3 regions of the Fictibacillus sp. 26RED30 genome follow, and region 3 is predicted to be linked to each of the others. Evidence: riboswitches for the same ligand, from Rfam matches in the RefSeq annotation. Region 3 holds a riboswitch; each other region holds the start of a gene.
What was found. Region 3 has a riboswitch for cobalamin ahead of IHV11_RS18555 (acyl-CoA thioesterase). Riboswitches for the same ligand answer to the same signal wherever they lie in the genome.
Positions count from the first base shown of each region.

Region 1: another riboswitch for cobalamin. It lies ahead of IHV11_RS04385 (ribonucleoside-diphosphate reductase subunit alpha); the one in region 3 lies ahead of IHV11_RS18555 (acyl-CoA thioesterase).
Region 2: another riboswitch for cobalamin. It lies ahead of IHV11_RS21460 (DUF4430 domain-containing protein); the one in region 3 lies ahead of IHV11_RS18555 (acyl-CoA thioesterase).

Region 1 covers NZ_JACZDV010000001.1:877,649-885,396, reverse strand. The annotation lists gene comER (late competence protein ComER) at 21-857, shown strand; gene IHV11_RS04390 (ribonucleotide-diphosphate reductase subunit beta) at 917-1,969, opposite strand; gene IHV11_RS04385 (ribonucleoside-diphosphate reductase subunit alpha) at 1,959-4,178, opposite strand; cobalamin riboswitch at 4,316-4,517, opposite strand; gene IHV11_RS04380 (3-hydroxybutyrate dehydrogenase) at 4,575-5,360, opposite strand; gene IHV11_RS04375 (GntP family permease) at 5,392-6,786, opposite strand; gene IHV11_RS04370 (sigma-54 interaction domain-containing protein) at 7,101-7,748, opposite strand, start outside.
Region 2 covers NZ_JACZDV010000001.1:1,103,489-1,111,236, forward strand. The annotation lists gene IHV11_RS05595 (response regulator transcription factor) at 457-1,173, shown strand; gene IHV11_RS05600 (ATP-binding protein) at 1,170-2,969, shown strand; cobalamin riboswitch at 3,083-3,266, shown strand; gene IHV11_RS21460 (DUF4430 domain-containing protein) at 3,427-3,828, shown strand; gene IHV11_RS05610 (ECF transporter S component) at 3,821-4,351, shown strand; gene IHV11_RS05615 (hypothetical protein) at 4,451-4,681, opposite strand; gene IHV11_RS05620 (histidinol-phosphatase) at 5,061-5,873, shown strand; gene serA (phosphoglycerate dehydrogenase) at 5,995-7,569, opposite strand.
Region 3 covers NZ_JACZDV010000004.1:93,867-101,614, reverse strand. The annotation lists gene IHV11_RS18575 (carbohydrate ABC transporter permease) at 1-48, shown strand, start outside; gene IHV11_RS18570 (GH1 family beta-glucosidase) at 64-1,431, shown strand; gene IHV11_RS18565 (hypothetical protein) at 1,547-1,759, shown strand; gene IHV11_RS18560 (MGDG synthase family glycosyltransferase) at 2,122-3,249, opposite strand; cobalamin riboswitch at 3,376-3,555, shown strand; gene IHV11_RS18555 (acyl-CoA thioesterase) at 3,716-4,198, shown strand; gene IHV11_RS18550 (YbaN family protein) at 4,229-4,594, shown strand; gene IHV11_RS18545 (peroxiredoxin) at 4,642-5,319, opposite strand; gene IHV11_RS18540 (ferritin-like domain-containing protein) at 5,332-6,093, opposite strand; gene IHV11_RS18535 (spermidine synthase) at 6,237-7,217, shown strand; gene IHV11_RS18530 (LytTR family DNA-binding domain-containing protein) at 7,448-7,748, shown strand, end outside.

The sequences.
Region 1 (7,748 bases), on a different contig from region 3:
TAGAGGAAGGAGGTTCAGATATGAAGGTTGGAATTATCGGAACCGGAAATATGGGAAGCGTTCTTGCTTCTTCTTTTATCGAATCTTCAGCCATTTCGCCATCAAGGCTCATGGTCACTAACCGCACTCTGTCTAAAGCTGAGAGGCTGCAGAATGTCTATCCAAAAATGAAGGTTGGAAATAATCCTGAAGAAGTTTTCCGTTTTGCTGAAATTGTGTTCATATGTGTGAAGCCACACGAGTTTTATTCGTTGCTATCTAGCAATAAAAGCTCCATCTCTAAACATCAGTTGGTCGTTTCAATTACGAGTCCTATTTCCTGTGAACAGTTGGAAGATCTACTAGATTGCAATATTGCAAGAGCTATTCCGAGCATTAATAACCGGGCACTAGCTGGATCATCACTTGTATCATTCGGAAAAAGGTGCCACGCTGATTACAAAGAAAAGCTGCTTTCTTTAATGAGCTATATTTCTACACCTCTTGTTATTGATGAAAATATCACTCGTATCTCTTCTGATATCGCAAGCTGCGGTCCTGCGTTTATCGGTTATGTCCTGCAATGCTTTATTAACTCAGCAGTCGATCAAACTGAAATCACTAAAGCTCAGGCAACTCAACTGGCAAGCGATATGATTATCGGAATGGGGAAACTACTTGAGAAAGATATTTATACGTTGCCTACACTCATTCAAAAGGTATGCGTAAAAGGCGGTATTACAGGAGAGGGCATTAAGATTCTGAGCAATGAGGTCGATGAAGTATTCGATCATGTCATTAAACGTACACATGAAAAATATCATGAAGAATGTGATAAGGTGAGTCAGCAGTTTGAAGTGAAAGAAGAGCTTAAGTAATTTCTATCGTCATTATAAAACATCTAAAAAAAGAAAGCCGGGACCTAGATCCCGGCTTTCTATAGTTCATCGAAACCATTTTCATCAGAAACTTTAGTATATTGTCTCGATTTCTGTTCAAAAAAATCACTTTTTCCAGAATTCACATCAGAATAAGCCTTTATCCAAGGAAGTGGATTTTTATTGTATTCTGGATAAAGCTTGTTAAATCCTAATTCGTTCAATCGTTTATTCGCCATGAATTTAATATAAGCTTCTAAATCGGATTCATGGATGCCCTCAAATGAATTTCCTATTATATACTTACTCCATTTGATCTCGAGCTCCGCCGCTCGCTGAAACGTGTTTTTCGCAAACATCTCCAACTCTTCATCTCTTAAATGCGGATCTTCTTCTATTACGGCTTTAAAAATTTGCGTAAACAGATAAACATGCAGCTGCTCATCCCTATTAATATAGTTGATCATCGTTGAAGTCGAGACCATCTTTTGATTTCTGGCCAAATTATAGAAGAAGCTAAAACCAGAATAAAAATTTAATCCTTCAAGAATCACGTCGTAAATAATAGATTTCAAAAAAGATTGAGGCGTAGGATTATGAAGGAACTCCTCATAGCCTTCAACAATAAAATCATTCCTCTCTCTTAGCACAGCATCTGTTTTCCAGTATTCGAATATCTCATCCTGCTTGGACTTCGGTACTAAAGAGGACAACACATATGAATATGACTGATTATGAACGACTTCTTGAAACGATAGCGTGGCCATGAGTGCAGCAAGACTTGAATCTGTTAAGTAGGCTGCTACTTTGCTTGAATAATCCGTTTGAACACTATCTAAGAATGCCAATAACCCTATGATTTTATTAAATGTATCTTGTTCTTTTTCGCTCAAGCTAACATATTGTTTGCTGTCACTCGACATATTTATTTCAAACGGTGTCCAAAAATTGGCTAACATGTTCTTATATAAAGGATAAGCCCATTTATATCTCACATCGTCCCAGTTTAGAATATTAGAACTCTTACCATTTATGATACCTGTAGATCGATTAGGAGCTTCCACATCATAGATTTTTCTCTCTTTGAGTAGTTCAACCTCTTTAACTTTCACAGCTTTCACATCCTTCTAACTCAATCGATGTAGATCGGGTATAATACGTAGTCTTCAATCCTTTTTTAAAGCTGAGCATATGCAAGTGCAACAGATCCTTTGCCTTTATATTGTGATTGACATAAAGATTAAACGAAATGGACTGATCCACGTGTCTCTGTCTAGCTGCGTTCTGTTCAATACTCCATGTTTGATCGATTAAGAACGCAGATTTATAAAACCAAGTTGTGTCTGCATTCAAGTCAGGAGCGGTTACAGGTATTTTGTAATTCTTTTTTTCTTCAGAATAGAATTTTTTAAATATAGGATCTACACTCGGTGTCGAATTTGCGATGATCGACGTTGATGAATTCGGTGCAACCGCAATGAGGTACCCATTCCTTAAGCCGTGCATATTAACTCGTTTTTTTAGACTATTCCATTCTTCAGAGGAATAGTTACGCTTCGAAAAGTAGTTTCCTGTCTCCCAATCTGAACCTGAAAATGCCGGATATCTTCCCTTTTCTCTCGCAAGCTCACAACTAGCGTTGATTACATGAAAATTAATAATTTCATAAAGGTTATCAGCGTACGAAACGGCTTCTTCACTTTCCCACTTGATTCCCTCTTTTGCTAAAAGGTGGTGCCATCCAAACGTACCTACACCGACCGCACGATATTTCTTATTTGTAAGTTCTGCTTGAGGTACATCTATACGATTTAGATCAATAACGTTATCTAGCATTCGGATTTGAATATCAATGACTCTCTTTAACACTTGATCATTGATTACTTTAGCAAGAGAAAGAGATGACAGATTACAGACGACAAAGTCTCCTGGCGTTTTTCTGATGACAATTTCTCCATCCTCTGCCTCCTCTGAAGTGACAACCGTTGCAGACATGTTTTGCATAATCTCTGTGCACAGATTAGATGCATAGACCATCCCTTTGTGAGAATTCGGATTTAATCGGTTTACAGTATCTCGATAGAACATGAACGGTGTTCCGGTTTCAAGTTGCGACTTCATGATCCGTTTCATGATCTCAATAGCAGGAATGGATTTTTTTGAAAGTCTCTCATCCTCTACACAATCAGCATATTTTTCTCTAAAGCTTCCTGACCCAACCGTTTCATCATAGAAATCTTCTAACGAATAGCCTTTGATTTTTCTTACTTCATGAGGATCGAACAGATACCAATCCTCGCGTTTTTCCACGCGCTCCATGAAAAGATCTGGCAGACACACACCTGTAAAAAGGTCATGCGTTCTCATTCGTTCATCACCATTGTTTAACTTTGCATCTAAAAACTCCAAGATGTCTTTATGCCAAATATCCAGGTAGACTGCAATCGCGCCTTGCCTCTGTCCAAGCTGATCTACAGAAACTGCCGTGTTATTTAACTGCTTCATCCACGGTATTACACCTGATGAGTTTCCTTTGAATCCTTTTATGTCAGAACCTCTTGCTCTAATCTTACCGAGATAGATACCAAGTCCGCCGCCACCTTTCGAAACAGTTGCAGCATCTGTATTAGAATCAAAGATCCCTCTTAAACTATCGTCGATCGTATCAATAAAACAAGAACTAAGCTGCCCATAACTCTTGCCTGCATTCGCTAAAGTCGGGGTGGCAACCGTCATATAAAGGTTCGATAGCGCCCAGTATGCTTCTTCGACTAATTGAAGTCGATTCGTTGGATTCTCGTCTCTCATTAAAAACAACGCGATCAGCATCCAACGTTCTTGTGGCAATTCATAAATTTCGTGATTGAACCCTTTTGCCAAATATCGATCAGCAAGCGTTTTGAGTCCGATGTATGTAAATAACTTATCTCTCGTAGGGTCTATCATGTTTTCAGCATTCTCCAACTCTTTCTTAGAGTACGCAGATAGAATGGTATCATCATAGATATTCAAACTTACTAACTTAGAGATCAAGCCATAAAGGTTCGTATATGGACGTTTTTCTGCTTCAGCACGATTGATCATGACTTCTTCATATAATTGCTTTAAATAGATTTGCGATGCCACAAATGTCCACTGTGGTTCTTCTGCATTTAATCCATTTAAAGCTTCCATGATTAACTGTCTGTAAAGTGAGCTTGATTCTCCTGTTTGAGTTTCCATTTTCTCAGCATTTTTTAGAAAAGTTTCAGCTTGTATGTTCGGAAAATTTTCGACACAACTCCTTAACCACTCCCCGAGTAAAGAGTTTACAGTTGTCATTTTCATATTAAATACACTCCCTAGTCATAATAAAAACCCTCTTCCATCAGGAAGAGGGTGAAAGAATGACGTGTATTTCGACGGACAATCGTCCGCATAAAACAGCCGCTGTTCTTTCTCCCAATCCCCGAGGAAAAGAAAATAGGAGTCTTCAGGCAGGTCTACTGGCTTTTGCTTCTTCCTACTTTGGGCCTTCCCATACAGCAGTCATTGTAAATAACTGATCCGTACAGTGGCTATTCCATTTCGTCCACAATTACAGTTGCGGGGACAGCTTCGGCATTGCACCGAATTCCCTTTTCAGCCGGATATTCCGGCACCTGAATTCTCCATATATAGGTTTGTACTATATACTTTGACACTAAATATAGTGAATGTCAATAAATTATCTATCGTTTATTGTGCGACATATCCTCCGTCGATCACAATCGCTTGCCCTGTAACACCTTTCGCATTCTCACTTGAAAGAAAGAGTGCGTAATCTGCAATTTCCTGAACATCTAACAATCTTTTTTGTGGAACAAGAGGATAGATTACTTCTTCCAAAACTTTTTCTAACTCTACGTTTCTCGTTTTCGCCAGATCTTCTAATTGCCCTCTTACAAGAGGTGTGTCAACATATCCCGGACAAACCGCATTTACCGTTATTCCATGTGATGCACCTTCTAAGGCAGCCACCTTTGTTAAACCAATAACTCCATGCTTCGCACTGTTGTAAGCTGATTTCCCCGCAAAACCTACAAGCCCATTTATGGACGCCATGTTGATGATGCGTCCGAACCGTTGTTTCTTCATGATTGGAAACACATGTTTAGTTGCTATAAATGGAGCGGTAAGCATGACACTGATCAATTGCTGGAATTTCTCAGTCGGGAATTCTTCAAGTGGAGATACATACTGCAATCCTGCATTGTTGATGAGCACATCGATGCGTCCGAATTGTTTCAGTGTTTCGTCCAACGCTTTTGTTATATCTTCCTCCGTGGTCACATTACAGCCAAGTCCGATTGCTTCAAGACCATCTTGAGCCAACAAATGTGCTGATTCCTTTGCTTTCTCATCATTCAAATCACTGATCACGACTTTTGCTCCTTGTTCAGCAAAAGCCTTTGCTAACTGCAAACCGATTCCACTAGCTGCTCCTGTAATAAAAACAACTTTCCCCTCGACAAACGCTCTCATGGAATTATTACTCCTTTTTTAGAATAATGGTTTAAACGATACCAAATCCGTAATACAAACCAATGATTACAAACACGGCTATCGTTTTAATGATCGTCATAGCAAAAATATCGATATACGCCTGTTTGTGAGTTAAACCTGTAACGGCTAACAACGTAATTACAGCACCGTTGTGAGGGAGTGTATCCATTCCACCACTCGCCATAGAAGCAACACGGTGAAGTACTTCTGTATCAATTCCTAGTTTGTCTGCTTGTGCGATATACGTTTCACTCATCGTTGCGAGTGCAATACTCATCCCGCCAGACGCTGATCCTGTAATACCTGCTAACGTCGTAGTCGTAACCGCTTCATTGATCAACGGGTCTTTAATCGTATTCGACATCGCCGAGTTTACTGCAGTAAAGCCAGGAAGTGCTGCGATCACACCACCAAATCCATACTCTGATGCTGTATTTAATGTTGCCAGTAACGCTCCGCCAATGGATAGATTAATTCCTTTATTAAAGTTGTTTTTAATTCTCTTGAAAGAGAACAAAAGAACTGTAACGATACCAATGATCAAAGCTCCTTCAACTGCCCATACAGCAGCAAGTGATGGGATCTGAATCTCAGGCACGTTCTTCATACCAATAGCAGAAAAATCAAACGTCTTACCGTAATACTGTGGAATTAAGACGGTGAACCATTTATTGAACACTCCTACTAGAATAAGCGGAAGAATCGCTATAAAAGCATTTGGTAGATTTTCAGAATCTAGCTTTTCAGGCTCATTGGTATGTCCTGTTCCGTATCCTTCACCTTTTGCAGCCGCTTGTCTACGTCTCCACTCAAGGTAGATCATACCCAATATGAAAACAAACATTCCTCCGATAAACCCGAGCCACGGTGCAGCCCATGTTGTTGTTCCGAAGAAAGATGTAGGAATTATATTCTGAATCTGCGGACTCCCTGGAAAAGCATCCATTGTAAAAGTAAAAGCACCTAACGCGATCGTACCCGGTATAAGTCTTTTAGGAATATCAGCAAGTTTAAAAAGTTCAGATGCAAACGGGTAGAGAGCAAAAGCAACAACAAACAGAGAGACCCCACCATACGTTAAAATTGCACCAACAAGTACGATTGCAAGCATTGCTCTAGCAGGTCCGATCAGTTTGATGACAAACTGAGTGATTGATTTTGCAAATCCTGACATTTCAATAACTTTCCCGAAAATCGCCCCTAGTAAGAAGACCGGGAAATAGAGTTTAATAAAACCAACCATTTTCTCCATGAACACTCCTGAGAAAAAGGGTAATACGTGACCAGGTTCAGTAAGCAATACAGCAAACAAAGCAGCGATCGGCGCGAATAAAATAACGCTGAATCCTCTGTATGCTACGAACATTAAGAAGAATAAAGCTAATAAAATAATAATAATGTCCATTTTCAAATTCCCCCATTCTATCCATTTAACATTTTTGAAGCGCTTTCATTTTTTTTAGCATCATCACCTTTCCATATCATTTACACCCTTTAATTCATATGCAAGTTTCATGCCAACATCAGAACGTATAATGGGTATACATCATCCTATTATTTTTCCGAAAAAACGGAAAAATAATATTGATACTTAAACTTTGTGATTATAGAAAGTTAGAATATAACATAGATGATACTTGGAAATCTCATTTAATTAATAAAATGAATCATTCCGAAAATACGGAAAGGCGTTCCGTTTTTTCGGAATAGCAGATTAGATTAACGAATGTTATATTTTTTAATCTTATCATATAGGTTTGTCTTTCCAATGCCTAGATGTTTAGCAACTTGCATAATATCCCCGTTCATCTTCTCTAAATAGTAAGCAATCACATTTTTTTCTGTTTCTTGAAGATGTTCTTTGAGTGTCATCTGCTTCTTATTGATTCCGAGCTTTTCTTTTAGAAAATCCGGAAAAACATCTAACGATAATCTATCACTATGGGTAAGTTGGATGCCTGCCTCAACAAAATTCTTAAGTTCTCTCGCATTGCCTGGCCAGCTGTATTCTAAGAATGCTTCTTTTACATCTTGATCAATACTAAGGATTCTTTTACCTGTTTCAGCACAGTTCAATCGGATAAAATTTTCTGCGAGAGGCCATATATCTTCTTTTCTCTCACGAAGCGGAGGTATTTGGATTTGAAGGACATTTATCCGATAAAACAAGTCTTCACGAAACTTATTCTCATTGATCAATCCTTCTAATGAGCGATTTGTAGCAGCGATCACTCGCACGTTTACTTTTTGGGGTTGAACAGCTCCTACAGGCTCTACTTCTTTTTCCTGAAGTACACGCAGCAATTTTATTTGCATACTTTGAGGAAGGTCCCCAATCTCATCCAAAAATAGAGTGCCTCCGTCTGC
Region 2 (7,748 bases), on a different contig from region 3:
ATTAGAGAGACTTTTTTATAAGAGACGAACGTGATCAACTACATAATGACCTTTAAGAATTGTTGTTTTAATCATTTTATTTACTTCATTGATAAGTTTATTGTAGTGGAAGATGCGAGACTCCTACGGGACGAACGGCCAGGTGGAGACTCCTAAGGTCGCGTAGCGTGCCAGCTACCTGCAATTTCTTCTGGTAAGGCATGCGACGAGAAATCTCGCTTCGATAGGCTTTGCTGGTAGACGCAGGAGCACACGTACTTCTTTGAACACCGTTCGCCCCGTGGAAAGCGAGCATCTGTAACGGAAATCAACTACTGAATAAGTTTTATTCAAAACCAACCCTAAATGAAAGAAAATAGATAGACAGCATGTCCGGTTTGTTTAGTGTACTTGGTTTCATGTATGATAGAGACAGGAAAAAATCTAGTTTAACTGATTTTATGTGGAGGATTGAATATGGATACAGAAGCTAAAATTCTAGTTGTTGATGATGAAGAAAGAATTCGAAAACTATTAACGATGTATCTAGAGCGAGAGAACTACGAAGTTCATGAAGCCGAAAACGGTGAGGATGCGCTACAGATGGCAGTATCCATCAATTTTGATCTCATATTGCTCGACCTTATGCTTCCTGGTATGGATGGCATTGAGGTTTGTGAAAAGTTAAGAGAAAAGAAAGCGACTCCTGTAATCATGTTGACAGCTAAAGGAGAAGAGCTTAACCGCATAGAAGGATTCGAAGCAGGTACGGACGATTACATCGCGAAGCCGTTCAGTCCAAGAGAAGTCATCCTTCGTGTAAAAGCACTGTTGAGAAGGTCGTCACCGACGAAGTTTCTTCAAACCGAAACGGTTGCAAAGAACGTTGTTGTGTTTAAGCACCTTACGATCGATCACGATGCTCACCGTGTAACAGCTGGCGGAAAAGAAGTCAACTTAACACCGAAAGAATATGAGTTGTTGTACTACTTAGCGAAGACTCCAGATAAAGTCTATGCGCGCGAACAATTGCTAAAAGATGTTTGGAACTATGAATTCTTTGGTGATCTTAGAACAGTTGACACACATGTGAAAAGACTTAGAGAAAAGCTTAACAAAGTCTCACCGGATGCAGCATCCATGATCGCGACCGTTTGGGGAGTGGGTTATAAATTTGAGGTTGGGAATGAATGATCTGGAGAAGTGTAGTTGGTAAACTTTGGATAACGATACTTTTATTAGTCTCGGTCGTTTTAACCCTGCTCACCATTCTTCTTACGCAGTTCTTTGAATCGTTTTACGATGATCAAGCCAAAGATCAATTAACGAAGATGGCTGATCGAGTGATGTTGATTATGGAAAGCGATGAGAACAAGGAAGAAGCAATACGCATCACAAGTGAAATGGCTGAAGCATATTCCATGTCTATCATGATCATAGACGAAAATCAGGAATCCTTTATGTCTAAGAATTCTTACGATGATGCACCTTATATCCCAGTTTCTGTTTTCAAAGAGAATGATCAGTTATCTACTGTCGCAGAGAGTGAAAAAAAGATCTACGTAAACGGAGATTTTCCCGTTCTGAATAAAAATGATGAGACGATGCAAACGATGATCATCTACGGTGAACCTTATGGATCCGGAGAAAATGCAGGAGCCGTTTACGTCTATCAATCCATCGAGAATGTGGAAAAAACAACGAATCATACAAAGTATCTCATCTTTTTAGCAGCGGGGATCGCGATCATCTTAACTACGATCTTTGCGTTTTTCTTATCTACTCGAATTACGGCACCACTAAGAAGGATGAGAGAAGCAGCCACCTCTGTAGCAAAAGGTGAATTTGATATGAAAGTGCCGATTTTAACGCATGATGAGATCGGCGAACTTGGCATGACGTTTAACCGTATGGGCAGACAGTTAAAAAACAATATCACAGCATTGAATCAAGAAAAAGAACAGTTAACAAGTGTTTTAAGTTCGATGGCTGATGGTGTGATCACCTTTGATAGAAAAATGAACATACTGGTTACGAATCCTCCTGCTGATCGATTCCTACAGGCATTTTATTACGAATCAGGCATGAAGACAGAGGTCAACGGAAACGTTCCTGAGACGGTCAAACAGCTCTTTGGGCAAGTTGTTGCACTTGAGAGTGAACAGATGACAGAGATCGCGATACAAGGCCGCTCGTGGGTCGTCGTTATGACACCACTATATGACCAATCTATGATTCGTGGAGCAGTAGCTGTACTTCGTGATATGACAGAAGAACGACGAATGGACAAGCTTAGAGAAGACTTTGTTGCGAACGTTTCACATGAATTAAAGACGCCGATCGCTATGCTGCAAGGATATAGTGAAGCGATCGTAGATGATATTGCAGAATCTGAAGAAGAGAAGAAAGAGCTAGCAGGAATCATCTTAGACGAATCGAAACGGATGGGAAGACTTGTTAACGAACTTCTCGATCTAGCGAGATTAGAAGCCGGTCATATGAAGCTTCACTACAGCTCTCTTCCGATCATTCCTTTTGCAGAAAGAATCGTCCGGAAGTTCCAAGGTCCTGCTAAAGACCGAGAGATTCAATTAAGTTTAGAATTTAAAGGTAATCACCAAAGTCTTGAAGGTGAAATGGATATCGATCCAGACCGGATTGAGCAAGTCTTAACCAATTTAATCGATAATGCTATTCGTCATACTTCTCAAGGTGGATTTGTTAACCTGACTGTAGAAGTGAGCGATCAGAACGTGAAGTTTTTCGTTAAAGACAATGGAACAGGAATTAAAGAGGAAGATCTGCCATTTGTTTTCGAACGCTTTTATAAAGGTGATAAAGCAAGAACAAGAGGAAAATCAGGTGGAACTGGCCTTGGCCTTGCTATTGCAAGAAACATCGTAGAAGCACATGGTGGTCAGATTAGCGTTCATAGTAAGAATAATGAAGGTACAACATTTTCTTTCGTAATTCCGCGAACGTTGAAATAAATTAGCAATACGTCCCGATTAATCTTGTTTCATAAGGAACAAAAGCAGTTATTAAAAAAGGATTTCACAAATTTCTCCAATATGTTTATAATAGGAATTGTGATTTCATAAAATTTCATACGTGTTAAACAGGTGCAGTCCTTTATTGGACGAGCTTAATAGGGAAAACGGTTAGATTCCGTTGCGGTCCCGCCACTGTAATTGTGAGAATCCTATAGTTTCGCCACTGTGAAAACGGGAAGGCGTTAGGAGACGATGATCAAGAGCCAGGAGACCTGCCTGTTTGTTACATGACATGACCTACGAGGATAGGGGGGTGTTTAACAGTACCGGGGCCGGTTGCTGTTTTCTGCCTGTATACTATTAATCTCCTTCGTAGCCGAAGGGGATTTTTTTAGTTGCGTAAAGTAAGTTGTAGGACCAAACAAAACGTTTTTATAACAGAAAGAGGTCAATCGTGAAAAAATTACTTTTAGTATTAGCAACAATGATGATGATGTTAGTAGGCTGTGGAACGACTGAAACGAAGGAAACGGCTGATCAGCCGAAACAAGAAGAAACGAAGAAAGAACAAGTAACGGTTCAGATCACAAAAGAGAACGGTAAAGAAAAAGTTACGGAAAAGAAAGTCGATATCGCAAAAGATGCGACAATCATGGACGTGATGCAAGATAACTTTAAGATTGAAACACAATACGATGGTGCATTTATCAGCAGTATTGAAGGAGTGGCTGGAAGCGAACAGGACAAAACATCTTGGTTCTTTTCTGTAAACGGTGAAGAAGCGATGAAGGGTGCTAAGGATATTACGTTAAAACCTGGCGATGTCGTAGAATTTGATCTTCACAAATATGAATAAGCTGACAGTCAAACGAATTACGATCATTGCCTTACTTGCTGCTATATTAACAGTAGGCAGAATCACCTTCTCAATGATACCCAATGTTCAGCCGAATACGACGATACTCATTCTTGCTTCATTCGTACTCGGTCCTGTGCAAGGGTTGTTACTTGCTATATTAAGCACGATAACAACAAATCTTTTTCTAGGGCATGGTCTGTGGACGTTCGGTCAGATGTTTGCCTGGGGATTGATAGCCGTTATGAGCGCATATCTAGGCAAATACAGACATAACATACCTTGGCTGTTGCTCCCGATCTATGCAGGATTCTGTGGCTTTTTGTTTGGTTTCATCATGTCTGTTCTCTTTGGTGGAATCATCATGCAGAAATTCTGGCCGTATTACTTGGCGAGCCTCCCATTTGATCTAAATCATGCGATTGGTAACGTGGTGTTCTTCATCGTACTTTACAAACCACTTCTCTATGTGATGGAAAATTATATTAATAAAGATGGAAGTCAAAAAGCTGCCTTTGAATAGGGAGCTTTTTTAGCTCTCTTAAAGTTTAATGTTGAAAAAAACAGAACTTCGTATTATTTGGAAGTTCTGTTTCGTGATATTCTGTATAGAAGCTAACAATTACCCAAAGTTATGATGAAAACACCAAACAATAAGAAGTATACTCACTATTCCCCAAGCTGTGGCACTTACGATCCACCAAATGATGGTTTTAGCTTTTGCTGAAGTTTCCTCGTTTTCCATTTTTCCTGTTATAAACGCGAGCTTACTTTCCATATCTTTTTTCATAGAAGTAAGAACAACAAATCCAATTGTTATAAAACCAATCGTTATCCAGAGTAGTATGTCCATATGCTCTACATCCCTTTTGTAGTTATTTTCTTTATCAAACTTCTTTATTCGAGTTCATTATCCTGCCTCATTAGATAAGAATGATGTTTATAGAGTAGATTTAGTAAGTTCCCAAGCGAAAAATCAACAACGAATTTTAGTTGAGCCTTTTCTTTAAAAACCGGTTCAAAAAGTTGAAAAGCTGAATAGGATGATAAAGTTGATTTACTTTTACCTAGGAGGACAAAATGCGAGACTATCTGAACCGTTTTTTTGCTGTGATTTTTTTGATGATGTGCTTAAGCGTCTTATTTATAGGAGGGAAGTTGGGAGCATAAACACTTGAACGAACAAGGATTTCATGGTACATATGGTAAAACGTTTTAAAAAGGAGATTAATATGCTAACAGATTACCATTCTCATCTCGAAAAAGGGACATTGACGATCGATTATTTAAAACAATTTGTAGACACCGCAAAAGAGAAGGGAATACAAGAGTTTGGGATCTCTGAACACGCTTATCACTTTTATGAAACAAAAAACATCGTATCAAAACCATGGATGGAAGAAAGACGTTATTACAAGATGGACGATTATGTAGATCTGTTTAAGCGTGCAGATCAGTTAGGAATGGACGTCCGCATGTCGATTGAAATGGATTATACGCCGGGACGGCATGCTGAGATGGAGGCATTTATAAAATCCTATCCATTCGATTACGTGGTCGGATCTGTGCATTGGGTCGATGATTTTGGGATAGACCTTGCAGAATACCGAAAAGAATGGGACCGTCGTGATCTTTATGAAACGTATCGTTCGTATTATGATCAAATTGTAACACTTGCAGAATCAAACCTATTTGATATTGTTGGACATATCGATCTAGTCAAGATCTTTAAATATGTTCCGACTGATCAAGAATTTCTTTTAGAACAGTATGAGCGCATTACAGATGCGTTAAAAGACTCAAAAACATGTGTAGAGATCTCATCTGCAGGTCTAAGAAAACCTGTAGGACGAATCTATCCAGAACCTGAACTTCTGTCTCTTTGCTATAAAAAGGGGATACCGATCGTACTCTCTTCAGATGCTCATGAACCGCACCAAGTTGGAGAGAATTATGAGGCGACTATAAAGCTTGCAAAAGAGATCGGTTACAGAAAGCTGATGACTTTTCAGGATGGGGAGAGAAAAGAAGTAGATTTAGGATAATAAACACATAAAGAAAGCTCTGCATTCTGATATGCTCCCCTAAAGGTAGACAGATTAAAAATAAAAATCTGTTTACTGTAAGGGGAGTATATCATCATGAATTGCAGAGCTTTTTGCTTTTCTATAGATCTAAAGGTTTGCACACAAGAAGATCCTCAATGCTTCTGAGTTCCTTCTGAGTAGATTCTGGAAGCTGGGTGTCAAAGGTAAGAACCATCATGGCTTCACCGCCAGCTGATTTTCGGCCAACGTGCATCGTTGCGATATTTATGTTGCGTTCTCCTAAAAAAGCTCCTACTTTTCCGATAATACCTGGTGTGTCACGATGTTCGATGTAAAGAAGAGATCCTTGTGGTACAAAATCAACCGTATACCCGTTCAATTTAATGATTCGGCCACCAAAGCCTTTAACAAGTGTCGCAGAAAGAGTGAACGTTGTGTTCAGACCTGTAACCTTTACATGAATGATATTTGGATAACCATGATCATCTGTCCCATGTTTTTCACCGATTACGATTCCTTGTTCCTTTGCAGCCACCATGCTGTTTACATCGTTTACCGGCCGGTCTAATCTTGTTTTTAAGAAGCCACACAAAAAGCTGCGAGTAAGTGATGTTGTATCGGTTTCCGATAATGATCCGCCATAACCGATCGAAATCTCTGAAACAGGTTCTTTAAAGAATTGAGTCGTAAACGAACCAAGAAGATTTGAGAAGTCATAATAAGCAATCAGCTTCTCATACGTATCTTTTGATAAAGAAGGAAAGTTAACAGCGTGTTTTAAAGGTTGATGTAAAAAATGAGATCGGATCTCATCGCTCGCCATGTAAGCTACATTCTTTTGTGCTTGTACGGTGGATGCAGCGATATGAGGTGTAACGATCACTTTAGGATGATCGACTAAAGAGCGACTAACGGGAGGTTCTTGTTCGAAAACGTCAAGAGCGCAGCCAGATAGATGTTCGTTATCTAAGTAGTGTAGAAGAGCTTCCTCATCGATGATGCCTCCACGTGCACAGTTTAAGATAAACGCACCTTTTTTAGCGTATTTTAAGTTATCAAGATTTAATAGTTTATGGGTATCTTTTGTAAGCGGGGTATGAACGGTGATGACGTCACTCTGCTGGATTAACGTATCGAGATCAACAGAAGTAACGGATAGTTCTTTTTGTTTTTCTTTCGGAAAATAAGGGTCAAAAACAAGTACGTTCATGGAGAAACTTTTCGCGCGCTTTGCAAGTTCAGAGCCGATTCTACCCATTCCGACGATACCGAGCGTTTTTTGATAGAGTTCTTGGCCCGTATACTTTTTGCGGTTCCATTCACCTTGTTTTACAGATTGATTGGCTTGTGGAATGTTGCGGACTAATGCCATCATCATGGCCCAAGTGTGTTCTGCAGTTGAAATGGTGTTTCCTTCAGGTGCATTAACGACGAGCACACCTCTTTTTGTCGCTGCGTTCAGATCGATATTATCTACTCCAACTCCAGCTCGTGCAATGATTTGAAGTGCGGGCAGCTGATTCAATACATCTTCAGTAATCTTTGTAGCACTTCTTACCATGATTCCTTGAATGTTTTCTGGTTGAGTAACTTCATCAAGTTTTCCGAAGATCAGCTCAACACCTTCAAGTTTTACTAACGGTTCAACACCTTCACTTGTTATTCCATCACAGACTAATACGGTTGCTGTCACAGTTCCACCCCTTGTCTATCTTTATGAATAGCATCAATATTTTGATAATTTATCACATTCTGACGATAGGTACAACTATGATTTTTAAGATAGCGGTTTCAAAAAAGAAGAAAACTAATTGACAATGAGAATCATCCTTAATAAAATAAATAAAAACCCTCTAATGAAAGAGGGTTCCT
Region 3 (7,748 bases):
TCAAAATATATCGTTAACAGCATTTCAGCAGGTTCTATCAAAGAATAGAGGAGAGAAACAGTTATGCATTTTAATAAGTCATTCGTGTTTGGTACAGCAACATCTTCTTATCAAATTGAGGGAGCTCGTCTTGAAGGCGGCAGAACACTTTCAATCTGGGATACGTTCTGTGATACGCCTGGAAAAGTATATCAACAGCATAATGGAAGCATAGCGTGTGATCATTACTACCGGTTTGAAGAAGATATTCAGCAGATTAAGAAGCTTGGCGTAGAAACGTATCGCTTCTCAGTTTCCTGGCCTCGTATTTTTCCTGAAAAGGGTGTTTTGAATGCAGAGGGAATGGACTTCTACAAAAAATTAACACAGCGTTTACGTGAAGAAGGAATCAAACCTGCGATCACGCTTTATCACTGGGATCTTCCACTATGGGCTCATGAAGAAGGCGGTTGGGTAAACCGTGAGTCAGTCGATTGGTTTATGGAGTTAGCAAAAGTTTGCTTCCAAGAGCTTGATGCAGAGGTGGATTCTTGGATTACGCATAACGAGCCGTGGTGTGCTGGTTTCTTAGGTTATCATCAAGGATTTCATGCTCCAGGACATACGAACATGGACGAAGCTGTTAAAGCGGTACACCACATGCTTCTTTCTCACGGAAAAGCTGTACAATATTTAAAGAACGAGCTTCAATCCAAAACGCCGATCGGTATTACGTTAAACCTTTCACCGATCTATGCAAAAACAGATTCTGCGAACGATCAGCTTGCAGCGAATAATGCTGACGGGTATTCCAATCGCTGGTTCTTAGATCCTGTTTTCAAAGGGCAGTACCCTGTTGATATGATGAACTTGTTCTCTAAATACGTTCATTCGTATGATTTTATCGAAGCAGGGGATATGGAAATCATCTCAACGTCTTGTGATTTCTTTGGCATCAACTATTATAGCCGAGGGATTGTTGAGTTCTCTGCAGCGAATGACTTCTTACATAGAGGGGCTCATTCTGATTATGAAAAGACCGGCATGGGATGGGACATAGCGCCAGAAGAATTTAAAGATCTGATCAGAAGATTGAGACAGGAATATACGGATCTTCCTATCTATATTACCGAGAATGGTGCAGCCTTTGATGACGTGCTAGAGAACGGACGCGTCCACGACTCTGGCCGTGTGGATTATATCGAAAAGCATCTTCAAGCGGTTTCTGATCTGAACGATGAAGGCATGAATATTGAAGGGTACTACCTATGGTCTCTCATGGATAATTTTGAGTGGAGCTTCGGATATGACAAACGATTTGGAATCATCTACGTAGATTTTGATTCTCAAGAGCGAATCTGGAAAGATAGCGCATACCGTTATGCAGAAATCGTGAAAAACAGAGGAACCAATAACAGCAACAAAAAAACAGATGCTATTTCAGTAAGCTAATTTATTTCTAAGATAATAATAACCATTGAAGTCCCTGACATAGATTAGGGACTTTTTTTGTTTTGTGTAAAATTTTCCTGAGTGGAGAAGCTAAAAACGTATAGGAGGGATAGACATGAAGGATAAGAATGAGAAACGAATCGATGAAGAAACATCAGACGGAATGAATGAGTTAGTAGAGATCATCAATGCAAAAGGTGATACGGGTGAATTGAAGGAAATCGTTGAGAGCTATGATAATAAAAAGGAACATTCCCCTTTATGCAATGATGATTTTTTCTATGCAGACCTTCGGGCAATTGCGGAAGATGGTGCTAAAGAAGATTGAAGTATTTAGAACGGGCAGAATCGCTGATGATAGCGAATCTGCCTGTTTATTTGTTTGGAGTGCGCGTATTAAAGCATGGGTCCGTTGAATGAGTTAACTTTGTTTCGCGATGTTGAGGTAGGGGGTATAGAGCTAGTGTTTACTTGTCGTGATATGTCGACTCGCCGGTTTATGGGTAAAACTCGCCGGAATAAATCAGAAATTTCTAGGATTAATTCTAAAAGCTCTCGAAATAATAGCCGTGATACCAGGCCAGGTATAGAAGGAATCCAGAGTGCCTAAATAGCACCTAGAGGTCGATTATGGTCAATTAAACAAAGCATTCTAAAAATTTATTAGAAGCTGTATCCATCAATAGCTACTTAACGTGTAATTTGAGTTAGCTGTTGTATATCATCAACAGCATAATCAGCAATCAATGCGGAAGATTGAGATTTATGAATGAGTTCTAAACTTTTCTGCATGCTACATAATAAAGTTTCGTTATTAAATAGTCTCTGAACATTCTCCACAATTTCGTCTGCGGTATGAACAACAATTGCAGCACCTTTTTCTTCAAAATACTTAGCATTTTCTCCTTCTTGGCCAGGAACGGGTTTATATAGAATAAGTGGCACTCTTACAGCAGCAGCTTCAGTAATGGAGATGCCACCTGGCTTGGTTACTACGCAATGTGAAATCTTTAAGACTTCATGAAGTTCGTCTACGTAAGCGAATAATCGGAATGAACCTGGATGTTGTTCTGCTAGTGGTGTTAATTTCTCATACAACGTTTTATTCTTGCCACATACTACAATTACTCGCAGAGAAGGATCGTTTAAAAGACGCTGAGCTAGAACCTTAACATTTTTCAGCACACCTTGAGCACCAGCTAGGATCGTCACGACACGATTGCTAGACGTAATACCGTATTTAGCAAACACGTCTTTTTTATCAATGGAATGATAGAATTCTGTACGGATCGGAATTCCGCTGACTGTGATTCTATTTTCAGTCACACTATGATTAATCAGTCCGTTTTTGACTGAATCAGATGCAACAAAATAATGATCAATCGCTGGATTGATCCAAAATGGATGAGCGAAATAATCAGTGATCACGGTATAGATGGGGATGTTAAACCGTGATTTTTTAATAAGAAATGGCGCAGCGTGAAGGGGGAAGGTTGTTATTACAAAACGGGGTTGATGTTCTTTGATCAATTCTAGAAATCTTTTTCTTCCTAAATAACGAGAGAATTGTGTAATTGTATTGGCATTCAATTTGTTTGTTCCATAATAAAACCATTTATAAAAAGAAGAGCCGTGTGAAAAGCTTTTGATAAATATGGATTGCGTAACTTGGGACATGATGGGGTGAGCTTCACCAAATAAATCAGATATGACAGGTTGAAATCCTTTACTCTTCATTTCTTCAGCGAGGACATTAGCGACTTGAACGTGACCGCTGCCATAGTTAGCTGTAAGGATTAATGCTGTTGGACGTATCATTAGAAAACCTCCCCAGTCTTTTGAGATAAGAATAGCAGGAGATTTTAAACCTCATATGAAGAAGATTAAAAGGTTTTGTAAAAAGTAAAAATTGTTAGTGGTACAATAAGATAGATTCAAAATTTCATAAGATCCGATAATTATGGTGTCTGTTGCAGACTTAATAGGGAATCTGGTGTGAGGCCAGGACTGTACCCGCAACTGTAAGTGCTGACGAAATAAGCAAAACCACTGTCTATCTGACGGGAAGGGCTTAGAGTAGGCTGATGCACGAGTCAGGAGACCTGCCATCTTTATAGCGTTGATCTTCTTCGGGAGTTGGGAAGATAGGACGAGGGGTATTTAATAGATCATTCTTTCTGTTATGTATTCTTACGTACCCGTCTTACGTGATGGGTATTTTTCTTTGTTCACTAACTCCCTCAAAATAAGAGGAGCTTTCAAGCTTCAGAAAAGAGGGTATGGTATGGAACAGCAGTTATCAGCAAACATCTCAAGAACGATTCAAACAAAGTTGGTATTGCCCCCTGACACGAATCACATGGGAACGATATTCGGTGGTACCGTTTTATCGTACATTGATGAAATCGCAGCGATTGCCGCCATGAAGCACAGCAAGAAAGTGGTTGTCACCGCATCCATTGATAATGTAAACTTCTTATCGTCGGCTAAAGTGGGAGACATCCTCATATTAGAAGGTGTAGTGATCTCAACGGGAAGAACGTCTATGGAAGTATACGTAAAAGTGGAGTGTCAAAATCTAGAGACGGGGAACAGGACGTTGAACACCACGTCAATCTTAACGATGGTGGCCATCGATCAAAACGGTAAGCCGTTTCCGGTACCGAGTGTCATTCCTGAGACAGAAGAGGAAGAAGCACTCTTTAAAGGTGCTCCACTACGGAAAGAACGGCGTTTGTTATATAAAAATGTAAACGGTATGGTTTAAGTTTAATAGATAAAGGAAGTGAGAATCCCAATGAAAATTAAAAACATCATATTTGTAATGTTGGGGTTCTTTTTCCTAGGTTTAGGCGTTATCGGTATCGTCTTGCCGTTGCTTCCTACCACACCTCTTTTATTATTGGCATCTTATTTCTTCGTAAAAGGTTCAAAAAAGTTTGAAGTGTGGTTTAAAGGAACCGACATCTATAAAAAACATCTAGATGATTTTGTTAGGAATCGTTCGCTCACTAAAAAGAAAAAGATCATGATCAGCCTGTTTTCAGACTCAATGATCTTGATTACTTTTATCCTTACAGACAGTATGATCGCAAGAGTGATCTTGATTCTTGTGGTGATGTATAAGTATTACTATTTTATCGTTAAAATTAAAACGGCATAGAGGATGTGTCGGCATAAAGAGAGCAGCCTAATCGTAGGCTGCTCTCTTTATCTGTCATGAAGTGGCTTTGTACATAACCACCAATCGTAGCATTCAATCTCTCCTGCTTGTGCTTGTTCTGCCCGTTTTTTCGCTTCTTGTACGGTTGTAGGTGCTGGAACGATCAGACGGTCTCCGACTAGTTCGTTTTTCGGCCAGTTTGCAGGTGTTGCTCCTTTATTTCGATCTGCTGTCTGCAACGCCTTCACCGCTCTTAGAATCTCATTGATATTACGACCAACATTTTCGGGATACGTAAGGATAAGACGAATTTTACCTGTCGGATCTACGATATAAACACTTCTGACCGTTCTTGTTCCCATCGTAGGGTGTATCATTCCAAGTCTAGTAGCAATCCTCCCTAGACTATCCGCGATGATCGGAAAAGTAATCTCTACTTTTAAATTCTGCTGTATCCATTCGATCCACTTTAAGTGTGAGTATACTTGTTCTACAGATAATCCGATTAAGTAAGTGTTGAGCTTTCTAAACTCGGGCATGAGCTTTTGAAACGCAACAAACTCCGTTGTGCATACGGGTGTAAAGTCACCCGGATGGCTAAAGAGGACAAACCAATGACCTTGATAGCTTGTTGGGAGGACAAGTTCCCCAAGGGTTGTATGAATCGTCATCTCCGGAAATTGATCGCCAATAAAAGGCTTTGAAAATGTTTGTGTAGATTCCATTCCTCTCTTCTCCTATCTTCCTTGGTTTCCCATCATCTTGCTCTTTTTCAACAGCTGAGACTCTCCTGTTTTTTCCCACTCTTCTACCTGTTCAATAGCTTGTTGAGGTGTGAATCCTTGACCAACAAGAACACCAGATAAAATAAATTCCTGATAGAGATGAGTTAAGTTAATGCCTTCTTCGGTCTCTTTTAATGCTCTTTGTACTAACGGATCAATGTACGAAACCCATTGATCAGCTAAGCTCTCCGTTTGAGGCATTCTGTGTTCTTGATGAAAAGAACGAGGAGCACTTGATGTACTGTTTAACGTGAATAAATAGTTGTACTTTGCGCTGTGCTTTATCTCATCTGTAATGATGTTAAACAGAATGTCTCGATAATACGTATTAGGAAGTCCTTGGCGAATAACGCGATATTTTTCTACGGCAGCAAGTTCCCCAAACAGCGCTTTTACAAGGCCGTCTTTATACGTTTTGGGCTTCTGAAACTCTTCTCCGTTCATTGGTGGAACTTCTTGGCCAGTAAGGTCTTTGTAGATCATTCTGAAAAGCTTGTTATGTCTTTTCTCATCATCTCGAATGGATGCAATGATTAATTTTTGCTCGTTTGTGGGTGCTTCAGAAATTAAGTAATCGTAAAATAATTCATCTTCTCTTTCGCCAGCAACAGCTTCCCTGATAAGTTGCAGAGATAGTTGAAGTGCTTGCTGCTGCCCATCACTTTGCTGTTGTCCGGTGTCTTGTTGCTGTTGTTGTGGGTTCATATAGCTCATAAGATAACCTCCAAAAAAATGATTGTCGCATTAGTATATGCACACGCCTAAATTTTGTTTATACACAAAGATTTAAACACCACATGTCCGATGCATGAATAAGAATGAGCATATAGCTCGTTGAAAAATAAGGAGTGTTTATAGTGGATGAACTTATGTGGCTAACGATCGGTGCAGCCGCAGTTTTTATAATAGAAGCGGGTGGTTATTTATATTGGAGGTTTTTGGGAAGTGGCTCACTTAAACTCTATATAAATGAAGGTCAGAGACCCGAAAGAGACTTCAAACTGATTCAGACGTTCAAAACATTGACACAAAGAATTGCACTAATCGATGTCTCAGGAGAAGTATGGGTCTACAGCAATGGTGAAATCATGTTTGGCACGAAACAAGATGAAAATGAGTATGCAGAAGTGATTGTACATGTTCCGATGGCCGCAGCGAAAGAGACCAAACGCATCTTAATCATCGGTGGCGGAGGCGGAATCAGTGTGCGAGAGGTTTTGCGCTATGAGAACGTTGAGGAAATTATCGCTGTAGATGTTGATGCGGAGATGATGGATCTTGGAAAGAACTTCGATCGTTTAGTTACATTCAATGAGGGTTCATTAAATCATCACAGAGTGAGAACGGTGATTGAAGATGGCAGACATTTTGTAGAAGAAAGCCTAGAAACGTGGGATGTGATCATTGTAGACATACCAGAACCAACTGAAAGATGTCCAAGTCTATCCCAATTGTTTTCTTTAGAGTTTTATCATCAATTAAAAGAACACTTAAACCCGGGTGGTGTTGTATCAATTGCTTGTTCAACCGTCAACCTGATGCCAGAATATATGTGGAGCATCGAAAAGACGTTAAAAGAATGTGGACTTTTCACAATTCCCTTTCATAATTTCTCTAACAAGACGGGTGTGGATTGGGGTTATGTCCTCGCTTCGACATTACCGGTACAGCGAGATGACATCCGATTAAAAGTTACCGTTCCATTCTTAACAGAAGGAAGACTGAAGGATGTGTTGGAACTACCATACTACTTGAAGAACCTTGAAAACAAAGGTGATATACAGACGGATCAGAACACCGTCCTCTTAGATATTGTAAGAAGAGAATTGAATAATTGACATAGATAGCACTTGTGTAACTTACAAGTGTTTTTTTAATGATTAAAATTATGGATTTGGAGTAATTAGCATTTCTAATAAACTGTACGGTAATAATTTTTTGTTTTCATGTAGCTGGCTGTGCAACTTGGTAACGGTTTGTGACAGGTTGGTCAGAAGTGGATTTACGATGAGAAGATCATGACATATACTGGTTGAAAATAAAGTGAAACACATAAAGGGGGCGTGAGATGAAGCTAACAATACATGAAAGTGATGATCATGAAGGCTTGGAAATCATTGTGAAATGCAAAATGTTAAATGATGAAGTTATAAAAGTTCTAACTTCGTTGAGGTCCCTTGAAAGAAAAGTATTGGGTACAAAGGATGGAAAGGTCTATCTTCTTTTACCAAATGATATTTATTATTTTGAGTCAGTTGATAAAAAGACATTTGCTTATACCGAAAACTCGGTCTATGAGGTGTCATTAAGGTTGTATCAAATTGAAGAGCTGTTCGGTGATGTGAATTTTTTTCGTGCTACAAAAGCAA